2 regions of the Buttiauxella sp. JUb87 genome follow, and region 1 is predicted to be linked to the other one. Evidence: predicted binding sites of a transcription regulator. Region 1 holds the regulator's gene; the other holds the start of a gene.
What was found. Region 1 encodes LexA, which represses DNA repair genes until DNA is damaged. Its sites were predicted from a motif close to TNCTGTATGTACATACAGNA; they were not measured.
Positions count from the first base shown of each region.

Region 2: a site for LexA is predicted at 5,881-5,900, ahead of dinG (ATP-dependent DNA helicase DinG). Genes of this name have one in related genera too.

Region 1 is NZ_SNVY01000010.1:83,530-91,330, reverse strand. It holds gene plsB (glycerol-3-phosphate 1-O-acyltransferase PlsB) at 1-1,947, opposite strand, end outside; gene EC843_RS21635 (diacylglycerol kinase) at 2,074-2,442, shown strand; gene lexA (transcriptional repressor LexA) at 2,551-3,159, shown strand; gene dinF (MATE family efflux transporter DinF) at 3,228-4,562, shown strand; gene EC843_RS21620 (CsbD family protein) at 4,853-5,062, shown strand; gene zur (zinc uptake transcriptional repressor Zur) at 5,205-5,720, opposite strand; gene EC843_RS21610 (cupin domain-containing protein) at 5,830-6,333, shown strand; gene EC843_RS21605 (conjugal transfer protein TraF) at 6,506-7,801, shown strand, end outside.
Region 2 is NZ_SNVY01000003.1:559,439-567,239, reverse strand. It holds gene EC843_RS14645 (leucyl aminopeptidase) at 1-1,149, shown strand, start outside; gene EC843_RS14640 (helix-turn-helix domain-containing protein) at 1,155-1,979, opposite strand; gene ybiJ (DUF1471 family protein YbiJ) at 2,342-2,602, shown strand; gene ybiB (DNA-binding protein YbiB) at 2,726-3,694, opposite strand; gene dinG (ATP-dependent DNA helicase DinG) at 3,709-5,868, opposite strand; gene EC843_RS14620 (cupin domain-containing protein) at 6,009-7,130, shown strand; gene EC843_RS14615 (MerR family transcriptional regulator) at 7,227-7,801, shown strand, end outside.

The DNA.
Region 1 (7,801 bases):
CAGCATCGGGTAAAGCAGCTCGACCTGACGCAGCAGTTCGTTACGGTCAATACGGCGATGTTGAGTAATAATTGCCGCCAGCAGAGAAGGCAACACCAGCATATGCAGGATGTTGTTACGGTAATAAGTCATCAGAACCGCCTGCTCGCGCGGCAGAATGATGATGTCACCGATGGTGTCTTTCTCAACTTCAAACTTGTTCATCTGCAATGCGTGTTCAATCAGCGCTTCTGCTGGCTGGTCTGGTGCGGTCGCGTCCGGTGAATAAGGCACATTACGCAACAGGCTCAGGTAGCAGTTGAGCTGCTCGGTCAGTTGCTCACGGGTAAGTGAACGCTGACGCGAGGCCAACAGCGCGGTACAGCACAGGTTCATGGCATTTGCCGCACCGGCATTGTTAATACGCACCATCAGTTCAGCGGCAATTTCATTGACCGTTGGCGTCAACCATGCCGGGCGGATGGCCTCAATCGGGTCGATTGAATCGCGCCACTCTGGAACACGCTGGTTCAGGAACGTCATCAGCGGCATCGGTTCGCCAAAGTTAACATAGCCCTGGCCGAGGTTACGCAGCTTACTCAGCCCGCGCACCATCTGCATGAAACTCTCTTTCTCTTTGGTCGCGCCACGCAGCTCTTTCGCGTAAGTCCCCACTTCCATTACATGCTCATAACCAATGTAAATTGGCACCAGGGTAATAGGGCGAGTACCGCCGCGCAGCATGGCCTGGATGGTCATCGACAGCGTGCCGGTTTTCGGGTCGAGCAAACGCCCGGTACGAGAACGGCCACCTTCCACAAAGTATTCAACGGAATAGCCACGGCTAAACAGCTCGCCCAGATATTCACGGAACACGGTGGAGTAGAGTTTGCTGCCTTTAAAGGTACGGCGGATAAAGAACGCACCGAGGCGGCGGAAAATCGGGCCGGCTGGCCAGAAATTCAGGTTGATACCCGCTGCGATGTGCGGAGGAACCAGCCCCTGGTGATAAAGCACGTAGGACAACAGCATGTAGTCCATGTGGCTGCGATGGCAGGGCACATAGACAATCTCGTGGCCGTCATGAGCCAGTTGGCGCACGCGTTCAGCGTTATGAACGTTGATGCCCTGGTACAAACGGTTCCACGTCAGACCTAACACGCGGTCAGTCAAACGCACGGCTTCATACGAGAAGTTAGCGGCAATCTCTTCCATCAAAGCAACAGCATTCTGCTGGGCTTTTTCATGGGAGATTTTCTTGCTGCGCGCTTCATCTTCTACTGCACGAGCGATAGCTTTTGAGGCCAGTAGCTTATTGAACAGATCCTGGCGTACCGGCAGACGCGGGCCGACAGTCGCTAAACGCTGGCGAGCAAAGTGCATACGCGCTACGCGAGCCAGTTTTTGGGCGATTTTTTTGTCTGTACCGTGGTCGGTTGCCATCTGGCGCAGCGAAACCGGAGCGGAGAAACGCACAAAGCTGTCGCGCCCAAGCCAGGAAACAGCGAAAAATTTCTGGACGCCGTTCAGCATCTTTAATGGCGGATTCACTTCGCCTTTTTCGCGCCCAGGGGAGCGGCCAAACATCACCGATACTGGCACCATCTGCACATCCAGATTTGGATTGCTGCGGTGTAAGTCGAGGTAATCGTGGAACAGTTTGATCGACTCTTCTTTTGGCGTGTAATAAGTGAAAACACGCGGGCCGCCATGGATAAAGACATAGCGCGGCAATACCGCACCGTCGATTTCTAACGGCTCGAGAGGGTCGGGCAAGTTATGCGCGAGACATTGTGCGCGCAGCGTTAATAAGTCCGCCTTGGAGTTATACGGCAGGACATACATAATCGGGCGTGTGGGATCTAAGCCCAGTTCGGCTTGTGGATCTGCCGGAATGGACTTGCTCTTTACCAGAACGCCTAATGGTAAATTAAGTAATTTGTAGTAGATTCTTGGCCAGCCTGACATAAACGATGTAAAGCCTCAGGTTAATGATGCAAATTCGCCGCAAGAATATCAGAATCTGGCTCAGATTTCTGTGGCGTTGCAATATAGATAAGCATTGACCCAAATAATTTGAAAAGGTTTCCCAAAATGGCGAGCAGTACCACTGGACTTACCCGTATCATCAAAGCCGCAGGCTACTCATGGAAAGGGCTCAAAGCAGCCTGGATTAACGAAGCGGCTTTCCGCCAGGAAGGGGTTAGCGCGCTCATCGCCATCGCCATCGCCTGCTGGTTAGATGTTGACCCTATCACCCGTATTTTACTGATTGGTTCTGTTGTGCTGGTCATGATTGTCGAAATTCTCAATAGCGCTATCGAGGCGCTTGTTGACCGTGTTGGTACCGATTACCACGAGCTTTCAGGACGGGCCAAGGACATGGGGTCTGCTGCCGTATTAATCGCCATTATCCTCGCAGTTATTACCTGGGTCACACTGCTTTGGCCGCATTTGCGATGATCTTTCCAGAATAGTTAAGTCCCTGGTTTTTTGCTCAATTTGTGGTTCCAAAATCGCCTTTGACTGTATATACTCACAGCATAACTGTATAAACACCCAGGGGGCGGAATGAAAGCGTTAACTACCAGGCAGCAAGAGGTGTTTGATCTTATTCGGGATCATATCAGCCAGACCGGCATGCCACCGACTCGTGCCGAGATTGCTCAACGTCTGGGGTTCCGTTCTCCGAACGCCGCTGAAGAGCACCTGAAAGCACTTGCCCGTAAAGGCGTCATTGAGATTATCTCTGGTGCGTCGCGCGGTATCCGCTTGCTGGTGGAAGAAGTTACCGGTATTCCGCTGGTTGGGCGTGTTGCTGCGGGGGAACCACTCCTTGCACAACAGCACATCGAAGGCCATTACCAGGTTGACCCATCACTGTTTAAACCAAATGCCGATTTCCTGTTGCGCGTTAGCGGGATGTCTATGAAAGACATCGGTATTATGGACGGCGACCTGCTTGCAGTTCATAAAACTCAGGATGTGCGTAACGGCCAGGTTGTGGTGGCGCGTATTGACGACGAAGTGACTGTTAAGCGCTTAAAGCAGCAGGGTAATACCGTTCATCTTCTGCCTGAAAATAGCGAATTTGAACCTATTGTGGTTGACCTGCGCGAACATAACTTCTCTATTGAAGGGTTGGCGGTTGGGGTAATTCGCAACGGCGACTGGCTGTAAACTTCTCCAGATGATGCGCTTTAATGCGCATCATCGTCTTAATTCTCTTATCTCTTCCTGGATTGGCCATGCGATTTTTCTCGACGGCTGACAGAGCTCTCTGGCGCCTCGCCTTACCCATGATTTTTTCCAACATCACCGTGCCTTTACTGGGCCTTGTTGATACCGCGGTAATTGGTCATTTGGATAGCCCTGTTTATCTTGGCGGTGTCGCTATTGGTGCGACGGCAACCAGCTTCTTATTTATGCTGTTGCTGTTTTTGCGCATGAGCACCACCGGTTTAACTGCCCAGGCATTTGGTGCCAATAATCCCTCTGCTTTAGCGCGTGCACTGGTTCAGCCCTTGCTATTGGCGTTAGGAGCAGGGGTGGCGATCGTCTTACTGCGTGAACCGCTGATATCCCTGGCCTTGCATATCGTCGGCGGCAATGAAGATGTTTTGTTGCAGGCCCGGCGATTCCTTGAAATACGTTGGCTTAGTGCGCCAGCCTCGCTTGCCAACCTGGTCTTGTTGGGCTGGTTGTTAGGCGTTCAGTATGCGCGTGCGCCAGTTATCTTGCTGGTTGTCGGAAACGTACTGAATATCGTGCTGGATGTGTGGCTGGTTATGGGGCTACACATGGATGTTCAGGGCGCGGCACTCGCCACCGTCACCGCAGAATATGCGACGTTTATCATTGGTTTGCTGATGGTGAAAAAGGTCATGGGTTTGCGCGGAATCAGCTTTGAGATGCTCAAAGAGTCCTGGCGCGGGAATGTGCGGCGTCTGCTGGCACTCAATCGCGACATCATGCTGCGCTCGCTGTTGCTACAGGTCTGTTTCGCCTCAGTCACTATCTTTGGTGCGCGGTTAGGTAGCGAAATCGTCGCGGTTAACGCCGTGTTGATGACGCTATTAACCTTCACCGCCTATGCGCTCGATGGGTTCGCCTATGCCGTTGAAGCCCATTCCGGGCAGGCGTTTGGCGCTAAAAACCGTGGTCAATTGCTCGAAGTATGGGGCGCTGCATGTCGCCAGGCGGGCTTAGTCGCTCTTATGTTCGCCGCTGTGTATGCGCTGTTTGGTGAGCACATTGTTTCGCTTCTTACCTCTATCCCGGAATTGCAGCTACAGGCAGACCGCTACTTGCACTGGCAGATTGTTTTGCCCGTTGTTGGTGTCTGGTGTTATTTGCTGGACGGCATGTTTATTGGCGCAACGCGAGGTACGGAAATGCGCAACAGCATGGCGGTTGCGGCATTGGGATTTGGGCTGACGTTGCTCACCGTGCCTTATCTGGGAAATCATGGTCTGTGGTTATCCGTGGCTGTGTTCCTGGCTTTGCGCGGACTGTCTTTGGGATGGATTTGGCGTCGCCATTGGCGGGATAACAGCTGGTTTCCGGCTGGAACTCCTGATTAGTTACAGCTCATAGTTAGTTACAACTCATAGTTAGTTACAACTCATAGTTAGTTACAACTTCTGACGCGCTTTTAATCGCACTCCAGTATGCTGATTTGCCACCTGATTTTGGGGCAAGTCAGCATCATTTCTGTTACTTCTGTGGTTCAATGTTCTTAGTTTTCCCCTCACTGCCATATCCTTGACTACAATTATTTCCACGTCCAGCAGATAGTGAGTGTCAGCCAAACGGCAGCACCTGGGCGTTGTTAACTATTAGCAGTTCTTAACCGAACGATGAGGATATTATTATGAATAAAGACGAAATCGGCGGTAACTGGAAACAGTTCAAAGGCACAGTAAAAGAGAAATGGGGCAAACTGACAGACGATGACATGACCGTCATCGAAGGGAAACGCGATCAGCTTGTCGGTAAAATTCAGGAACGCTATGGATATGCGAAAGATCAGGCAGAGAACGAAGTCGTTGATTGGGAAAAACGTAACGATTACCGCTGGTAATCTCATCCCTCAGATGTGTTAACTCTCATAGGCTAACCTGCCCTGGTACATGGATGTACCGATCCCCTCCATACTTCAAGCTACATCTTTTGGCTGCATTCACTTACCGCTTCAATGCAACTCGAATTATTTCGGGTTCAGGCTAGCGTGACTTCTTCTTACTCTGAATGGTGTGGTCATGCCCGCATTCTTCCGGGTGGCTACAGGCTTCAACTTCCGCACACGCGCTGCATAAACCATGCGCCTCAATGACATTGTGGTGTAGAGCAAATCCTGACTGGGCAGCCAGTTGATTCATAATATCTTCCACACCTTCCGCGCTATGCTCCTTCACCGCGCCACACCTGTCGCAAATCAACATCGCTGATGAGTGAGTCGGCTGATCAATCAGATGGCACAAAACATAGCTGTTGGTTGACTCGACGCGATGGACAAAGCCTTGTTCGAGAAGAAAATCGAGCGCACGATACACCGTCGGGGGTTTAGCTTGCGGTTCACTGGCGCGAAGTAAATCCAGCAAATCATAAGCGCTGATTGCACCCGCTTGCTGCGTCAATAAACGCAACACTTCCAGGCGTTGTGGTGTCAGGCGCACATTACGCTGTTCGCATAGTTTTTCAGCCTGCGCTAACACGTTTTGTGAAGTCGTGATGTCCATCAGCATTCCCCTGTAGATTAGCCCTACACTCTATCACAACGCGCAATAAACGCCGAGTGGTGCGCCATGCTGGCCACAGCCTTTTGAGATGACTATCCCGGAGTTTGCTATGAATAAACCTGATTGCATTCGTCACTGGAAAGAACTGGAAGGTGAAGATGACTCAACTTATCCAGACAGTACTGAATTGTTTTCCATTGGCGCGCCATTGGCTCGCAAACTTGGGCTAACACGCCTGGGGATTCACCACGAGCGCCTGCTCCCTGGCCGCCGGACGTCCTATCCGCATGCGGAAAGTAGCGAGGAAGAGTTTGCTTATGTTCTGGAAGGGCATCCACAGGTGTGGATTAACGGCCACCTTTACTCACTTGAACCGGGTGATAGTGTTGGTTTCCCGGCCGGGACGGGCGTCTGCCATACCTTCATCAACAACACCGAGCATGAAGTCCGGTTGCTGATTGTGGGTGAGGCCAACAAAGCCGAAAACCGAATTTATTACCCGCTAAACGCGAGCTATGCCGCACAACGCCAGGATCGCTGGATTGACCACCCGCCGCAGTTTTTTGGCCCACATGACGGCCATCCTTCACGAAAACCGAACGGTAAACTATAAATAAGTTTACAGGGAATTTTTGAACTCATAATCCTGATGGAGAGAAACGGGATTTCGATGGGATAAACATCCCCCTTTTTAGCTTTTTATTCACAGCAATAGTCCGCCTCTGTTCAGTCATAACTGGCAGGGGCAAGTTATGAAATCTGATTAACAGACGGGCGAGCGGTGAATGAAAAAAATTAAAACTCTGGTGGCGTTCAGCGCTGCCTCTTTATTTGTGGCAAATCAAGCCAGTGCGGCAGGTACCTGGTCAGAAGCTCGTAGTGATGCAATGGGGGGGACGGGCGTTGCTTCAGCGAGTTATGGAAGTGGAGTGCTAACAAACCCTGCGCTGCTGGCAAAGGCAAAACAGGACGACTCAGTGACAGTTATTTTGCCCTCCGTGAGCGGGCAAATGACAGATAAAGATAACCTGCAGGATCAGATTGATGGCATTAGCGATACGGTCGATCAATACCAGAACGTTATCGACGATCTTACCCTGCAGGATATCCTTTTAAACCCAAATGGTTCACTTGGTCAGCTTCAGGGCGCTGCGGGGAGCTTGGCTGGCGAACTGGAAGATCTGCGAGGTCAAACAGCAAACGCGAAAGCCGGGGCGAGTATCGCAGTCAGTATTCCAAATGATGTGCTGTCGATGGCATTTGTCGCAAAAGCCTATGCGCGAGCACATGTGAGTTCCTCTATTGATCAACAAGATATTGATTATCTGCACAGCATCGCGAATTCCAGGGTTGTTGCCGGGGGAGTCGCACTAGATGCTGCCGTTAATGGCTCTGATGTTATCACCAGCAATCTCAACTCCACTGCATCTGGGCGCGGCGCAATTGTCTCCGACTATGGTGTGGCGCTGGCGAAACAGTTTGATCTAAACGGCGTGCCTGTCTCTGTTGGCATCACGCCGAAACTGCAAAAAACCTGGCTGTACAACTACACCACATCAATCTATTCCTACGACAGCAGCGACTGGAAAAATAGCCGCTATCGTAACGACGACACTGGCTTTAACGTTGATGCGGGTGTGGCAGCTGATTTTGGCGAAAACTGGACTGTCGGTCTGAGCGGCCAGAACCTGATTTCACATGACATTGATACCAAAGATATCCTGATCACAAATGGCAGGACGGGCGAAACCGTCAACTATAAAGACACTTATCAGATTCGCCCGTTAGTGACGGCGGGCTTAGCCTGGCATAACGATTTCATCACCCTTAGCGCCGACGGCGATCTCACCGAAACAAAAGGTTTCAAAAGCGAAGACGATTCACAGTACGTTGGCGTGGGCGCTGAAGTTACGCCGCTGCCGTGGCTTGCGGTGCGCGCCGGTTACCGGGCTGACGTCAAATCAAACGATAGCAACGTCTTTACCGGTGGGGTTGGCTTTGCGCCATTTAATCGCGTTCACATCGATTTAATGGGGCTGTACGGCGAAGACGAAACCTGGGGGGCAGGGGCACAGCTTAGC
Region 2 (7,801 bases), on a different contig from region 1:
CCTGGCGTTTTTGCTCGCCTGCGCACGTTGCTGGTCGCGCTGATGAACCGCTTTTATCAGTTACCGCAGTTGGGTTATCGCCAGCAGCAAAAAGAGAGCAACGGGCAACTTTGGTTGTTAATCCGCGAAGCAAACTTACAGGCGCATGAACTCGCATGGCAAACTCAGGCCATCGCGCAAGGCATGCTGCTTTCCCGCCGCCTTGCCGACACGCCAGCTAATGATTGCCGCCCCCAAGACGTTGCTCAACAAGCCGCAGCCTGGGCCGCTACCCATCCGCAAACACACTGTGAAATTCTTGATGAACACGCGATTCGTGAACTCGGCATGGGTTGTCTTGATGCCACAGGAAAAGGCAGCAAAAATCCGCCCCGGTTGGTGACATTGCGCTGGCAGGGTGCGGCGGAAAATGCCCCAACTTATGCGTTTGTCGGTAAAGGGATAACCTTTGATACTGGCGGCCTGTGGCTGAAAGAAGGCGAAGGGATGCGCACCATGAAATACGATATGTGTGGTGCCGCCGTGGTCTTCGGGCTGATGGAGATTGTTAGAACACTGCAATTGCCACTGAATGTCGTGGCAGTAATGGCGCTGGCCGAAAACATGCCGGGCGAAAACGCCATGCTGCCAGGTGATGTAGTGAAATCTCACGCGGGGCTAAGCGTGGAAATTATTAATACCGACGCCGAAGGCCGTCTGGTGCTGGCAGATGCGTTGAGTTATGCCGCCACGCGCTTTAATCCGGCAGCATTAATTGATGTCGCTACCCTGACCGGAGCGGTAGTGAAAGCACTGGGTTATGACATTTCTGGCCTGATGAGTAACCATGTACAACTCAGCCAGCAACTACAGCAAGCTGCCGACTTAACGCAAGACCGAGTCTGGCCGTTACCGCTGGACGAAAGCTTTGATCCGCAAGTCAAAAGCCATATTGCCGATCTCACCAATACACCGCCGAACAATGCAGCAATTGCAGTCTCTGCCGCCCATTTTTTAAGTCAGTTTTGCCACCAAAAACCCTGGGCGCATTTAGATGTCAGCGGTACTGCGCTGAGTCGTGGTAAATTTACCCAGGCCAGCGGCCGCCCTGCTCTACTATTGACGCAGTTCTTACTCGGTCTTTGCGAAGGGAAAACGAAGGATCTGTAGCCAGGTTATAAGCGGGATTTTAACCACGCAACCGGTGAGAGGTTTTTCAGCCGGTTGCGGATAATTCGTTTATTCAGCAAATCCTCGAACTCCAGCAATACCGCACCAAATCCCAGGCGTTTGTCATAACGTTCACCGTTAAGTAGTTGTTCCAGAGTCTGCGCCCACTCACCGTTTGCTGCGCGAATTTGCCACTCTTCCTGCTGCGCTTCATGCAGTGGAACCTGTAACTTGTGCGTCAGTTGACGAGCAAGTTCGCTCGGGCAGGCCATTATCGACTGCACCTGCAACGGTAAACCTTGCTGCAAAAAGCCCACCAGCGCCTCCAGCGTTTGCTCACTTCCCCGCTCACGCAGTGCCACCGCCAGGAAACCTGAAACCGGGCAGCTAAATGCCAGTAGCGCGCCGTGTTTGTGGCTAATGGTTTCCGGTAGTGGGAAAACATCCAGGTGCAGATGACCCACAGGTTGTTTTAAATCGGGTTTCATCAAACGGGATTGCTGCCAGTTTTGCAGCGTTCTACTGACACTTGCGCGGGAAATGCCTTGCTGAACCAGTAATTGCGCGGCTTCTAACAGTTCATCAAGCGACAAAGCCAGACGCACACGCAGGAAAATCAGCAGCGCCTCTTGTTCAGGGCTAAGTGCACGATGAATGGTATTTGGCCGATGAGATTTGTCGTAACAGTCATCTCGCTTACGCCAGCGCCTGACGGTATCCACAGAAATATTCAGCTCTTCCGCCAGTTCACTGTCGGATTTGTCAGAGCTTTGAATATATTTGCGGGTACGCGGCGTCGTGGTGGCATTGGTGTGGAGCTTAATCTCCATCAGACCTCATCAGGCATACGGTTAAGTAAAGCCCTCATTATAAAAGCAACTTTACGAGCGAAAAGAGCAAATCGACAGATTATCGAAAAATAAGCGCGCAAGCGATTGCAGGCCACAGCAGCCCTGCTGCTGACAGAAAAATTAGCAAAAGGTGCGCTAAACCAAGTAGTTGTAAAGATATATAAGTCACAATGATAATTCGCACGCTAATCATTTTTAATTTCAATGATTTAGCAATCATTCAATTTTTTTGAATAAGGAGGTCAATTCTATTCGATTTATTATTCTGCTAAAAAGTGTGACCATAATCACATCGACGGAACATCGTCATCTTAAACAGAATAACCTGCGAGATATTAACTATGAAAACCATCAAATATGCTGTAGCCGCCATCGCCCTTGCTACTCTTTCTTTCGGCGCGTTCGCTGTACAATCAATCAATCCGGCTGAAGCTCAGAACTTAAACAAAGTCGGCGTGGTTTCAGCAGACGGCGCAACCACTCTGGACGGCCTGGAAGCAAAACTGGCAGATAAAGCACAAGCCGCCGGCGCAAAAGCGTATTCCATCACTTCGGCTAACACCAACGGCAAAATGAGCGGTACTGCGGTTATCTACAAATAATCTTCAGTATTGCCCTGATTTACCCTCATATTTTTGGAGCTTTGCTCCACACTGCATGACACTGTTATTACCCTTGTTGCCCGCGATTTTTTCGCGGGCTTTTTTTTGCTCTTTTTCTGCTCATCAGAATGTCTGATTAACGCGCATCAAACCGTCTTCAAGCGTGGCCACTTCTCCTGTAGCCACCAGACAGCAAGCCATTTGTATTTTTAATGACTGCGGTACAGGTTCCAACCCTGCAACACAACGTTCAATCCAACGGGCGGTGACTTCCGGATCTTTTCCGGCAGGTAGCACCACTTCCTCGTCGCCGATTTCAGTCTGGCGTTCACTCACAATGCGTGAACCCTGGCTGTCGATAAGTGTTATTTGCGGGCAACGCTGTGGATTGGCATACACTTCCCCTTCCGTACCGTGCATCAGCAAGCCACGCCCGCCAATGTCAGCAAAGAATTTCGCCACTTTCGGGACATATTCAGGATGCGAAACGCTGGCCAGGCGCAGCGCAGCATCTTCTGCAAACGGAGTTGCCAGTTTGGCGAGCGTGTGGGCACTATTACGCACCCCCATCCGCCAGCGCATTGCCAGCTGATCTTCCATTGGCGTGCAAAGCGCACTGATGGGGATATATACCGGATGATGAGAATCCAGTTTGGCCTGAGCCTGGCCGGCATGCAGCGTCGGCTCAATCCCCATCAGCTTAAAAATGGTTTCGGTTATGACACGCGTTGGATCGTGGCTTACGCCATGCACCACCACCGGAAAACCGAGACGGTTAAGTAACATCGCGAGCAAGGGAGTTAGGTTTGCTAGTTTGCGCGCGCCATTATAAGAAGGGATGACAATGGGCATCGGCTTGTTCACTGGTGGCGTCAGCGAGATGAGGTGGTGCTTCATCGCATCATAGAAGCCAAGCATTTCCGCCTCACCTTCGCCTTTGATACGCAGCGCAATCAGCACGCCGCCTAACTCCAGCTCCGGCACTTCGCCTCTGAGCATATGGGCGTATAAGCCGCGAGCGGTGTCAAAATCCAGATCGCGTGCGTGGTTCTTACCACGCCCGACTTCTTTAATGATCTTACGGTAATCCACTCCGACTCTCCTTTTTATTTCTTGCTCACACGTTTGCGTCGCACCGTCTTTTTCGGTGGGGTATCAATCAGTTTAGCCGCTGGCGCTTCAGGCTGGCTTATTGGAAACACTGGCAGTGCACCCAGTAAACGCTGCCCATAATTTTTGGTCAACAAGCGGCGGTCGTAAATCACCACTTCACCATAACAGCCGTGGCTACGAATTAAACGCCCGACTTGTTGAATAAGATTAAATGACGCGCTCGGTAAACTCTGTACTTCAAAAGGATAGCGTTTCAGGGTTTTTAACCATTCGCCTTCGGTGACCACCACCGGACTGTCAATTGGCGGGAAGGCAATTTTGTGGATGTGCACCTGGCTGAGTAAATCCCCTTTTAAATCCAGACCTTCGGCAAAAGATTGCAGGCCGATCAGCACACTGGTTTCACCTTGTTCAACACGTTTACGGTGCAGCTCCACCAGCCGATAACGTGGCATGTCGCCTTGCACCAGCAGTGTTAGTCGTAAATCGGTCACATGCGTCAGGAACACCTGCATCGCACGGTTGCTGGCGAACAGCACCAGCATCCCTTTGTGCTCGCCTTTTGCCAGTTCAGCACGGAAGAACGCTGCCATTTCAGCCAGATGCTGGGCTTCGTTTTCCATCGTCGGCTCAACGGTTAACTGCGGGATCACCAGCTTGCCCTGCTCGACGTGGTTAAACGGTGAATCCAGCGCGATAAACCGGTCACCTGCGTCTTCGTCCAGCCCACTCATTTCTTGTAAGCGATCGAATTTATTCAGTGAACGCAACGTTGCTGAAGTCACGATAACGTGCGGCACATTACGCCAGACCAGTTTTTCTAGCTGATCGCACACGCGGATCCCTACGCAATGGAAGAACAGATGCGGCTGACCTTCACGAACGTCACGAGTTACCCATTTCGACACCGGCGCACCCGATGCCTGCTCCATCGCCGAAAGCCGCCACAGTTTGCTCTGCGTTTCGAAATACCCCAATGCGCGGTTCATATGCAGTAACGCGCGGTGCAGACGCACAATATCGTGCGTTCCGGTTTTTTCGCCCAAATCGTTAAGCAGCGCTTCAGCCAGGCTGCGCAACCCTTCCATTAGCTTCGCCAGGCGTTTGCAAATCACCATGATTTCTTCGGGCAAAACGCCCATTTCAAAACGGTGAACCGCTTCCTGTTCGCCCGGTAACCACAATGAAACGATGCTGTTAAACGAACTCAGCAGTTCATAAATTTCATCACAATGGTTGGTCAGACGTTCGGGTGATGTCAGCGGTGGCGGGCTTTTCGGGCGGAACTGCGCCATGCAGGTTTCGACCAGTTTAGTGAAGAGATCGAACTGCAAACGGCTGTAACCGGGCGTGACTTCGGCGCTCATTTCCAGCGCGTCTCGGGCCACATCCGGCAAATGATGTCCTTCGTCTAAAATCAGCAGCAGGTTTTTTGCCTCAGGCAACACCGCGTCGCTTTCCATAGCCGCCATCACCAGCGAATGGTTTGCTACTACCACTTCCGCATCGTCAATCTCACGCCGTGCCACAAAGAACGGGCATTCACGATACCAGTGGCAATTGCGCCCCAGACAGCTGGCTTTGTCGGTGCTTAAACGCCGCCAGAGATCGTCTTCAATATTTTGCGAAGTATGGTCGCGCAGTCCGTCCCATTTATAGGCATCGAGATCGGTTTTCAGTTTGGCGCAACGTTGTTGTTCATATTTGCTGGTCGGTGCCATTTCATCTTCCAGAAAAGCCAGCAAATCACCTTGTGAAGCGTTGTCCGTCGCCAGGGCTGACAGGTTGCGCGGGCAAACGTAACGCCCACGACCAAAGGCGGCGGTAAATTTGAGATCGGGGATAATTTTGCGCAGTAGCGGCAAGTCTTTGCTGAAGATTTGATCCTGAAGAGCGACGTTGGCGGTGCTGACTACTAACGTTTTTTGCTCACCACGGGCGATGGCAATCCCGGGGATCAGGTAAGAAAGAGTTTTCCCCACACCTGTGGGTGCCTCAATCGCCAGATGACGACCCGCTTCGCCCGCTAGCGTTTTCGCCACTTCGGCAATCATTTGCCGTTGCGGTGGGCGCGGAATAAAGTCCGGGATCTGCTGCTGCAGCGCCTTATACCAGGCGGCGATTTGCTCTTTTTGAGCTGAGGACAAAGCCATGGAAACCACTTTTACTGTATAAACAACCACTATTGTCCCACTTTTTGCAGTCTTACAGCAAGGCTTGACGCATGACAAAGTGGCCAGGGGCGGTTCCTCTCTATAATCGAGCCTGTTTATCTTCCCACTGGTGTCAAAAAATGGATTATCAACTCAATTTAGACTGGCCTGAGTTTATGGCGAAATACTGGCAGAAAAAGCCGGTTATTTTGAAAAATGCGTTTCCGAATTTTGTCGATCCGATTACGCCGGATGAGTTAGCTGGTCTTGCTATGGAAGCAGAAGTGGATAGCCGCCTGGTAAGCCACACCAACGGTCAGTGGCAGGCTGCCAACGGGCCTTTCGAAGATTTTGATAATCTAGGGGAAACCGGTTGGTCGCTGTTGGCGCAGGCCGTTAACCACTGGCATGCACCCGCGGCTGAACTGGTACGTCCATTCCGTGTGTTACCGGACTGGCGTCTGGATGACCTGATGATCTCCTACTCGGTTCCTGGCGGCGGCGTTGGCCCACATATCGACCAATATGACGTGTTTATTATTCAGGGCATGGGCAGCCGTCGTTGGCGTGTCGGTGACAAACTGCCGATGCGCCAGTTCTGCCCGCATCCGGCATTGCTGCACGTTGATCCGTTTGAACCAATCATTGATGAAGATCTGGCACCTGGCGACATTCTGTATATTCCACCAGGTTTCCCGCACGATGGCTTCACGCATGAAACCGCACTCAACTATTCCGTTGGTTTCCGTGGGCCAAATGGCCGCGATTTGATCAGCAGCTTTGCTGATTACGCGCTGGAAAACGATCTCGGTGGCGAGCATTACAGCGATCCTGATTTAACCTGCCGCGAGCATCCGGGCAAAGTTGAAGGCTATGAGCTGGCTCGTCTGCGCGACATGATGATGGAAGTGATTAGCCAGCCTGAAGATTTCAAGCAGTGGTTTGGCCGCTTTATTACCACTCCGCGCCATGAGCTGGACATTGCGCCAGCGGAGCCGCCATATCAACCTGGGGAAATCCTTGATGCGTTACTCGGCGGCGAATGCCTGACGCGGTTGAGCGGTTTGCGCGTGCTGAATGTCGAGGGCGAGTTCTTCGTCAACAGCGAACCGATGGAAGCGCCGGTTCCGCATGCCGCCGATGCCCTGTGCCGTTACACCCTGTTGAGCCAGGCCGAACTGGGCGATGCTTTGCAGAACCCAGAATTTGTAAGCGTCTTAACTGAGTTAGTTAATCAAGGATATTGGTATTTCGACGATTAACAGATTTAGTTGCACCATGTAACTAAAAATTACCCAGAGTCTTTGTAACTGACTACAGTTATACGGGGGGTTTCCCGGGTAGACTTTGGGGATAACATGGCGCTTTATACAATCGGTGAAGTGGCTCTGCTTTGTGATATCAACCCCGTAACGTTGCGTGCCTGGCAACGGCGTTACGGGCTTTTGAAACCGCAGCGTACCGATGGCGGCCATCGATTATTTGACGATGCCGACCTCGAACGTATCCGTGAAATCAAACGCTGGATTGAAAACGGTGTTCAAGTCAGCAAGGTGAAAGCCTTACTGAGTGGGGAACTTCAGGATCGAGAAAGCGGCTGGCGTGAACGCCAGGAGCTATTGCTTCACCATTTACAAGCTGGCAGTCCGAACCGGTTACGAAACTGGATGGCTGACATTGGCCGCGACTATCCGGCAGAAACCCTCGTCAACCAGCTCTACATCCCTCTTCGTCGCCGTCTGCAATGCCAACAAGTCACACTCAACACGTTACTCAGTCTGCTGGATGGCGCCTTGATCAATTACATTGCGCTGTGTCTCGCCTCCGCGCGCAAACGCAGCGGTAAAGATGCGCTATTAATTGGATGGGATACACCGGATACCACCCGTTTATGGATGGCGGCGTGGATGGCAATCCAACAAGGCTGGCGTGT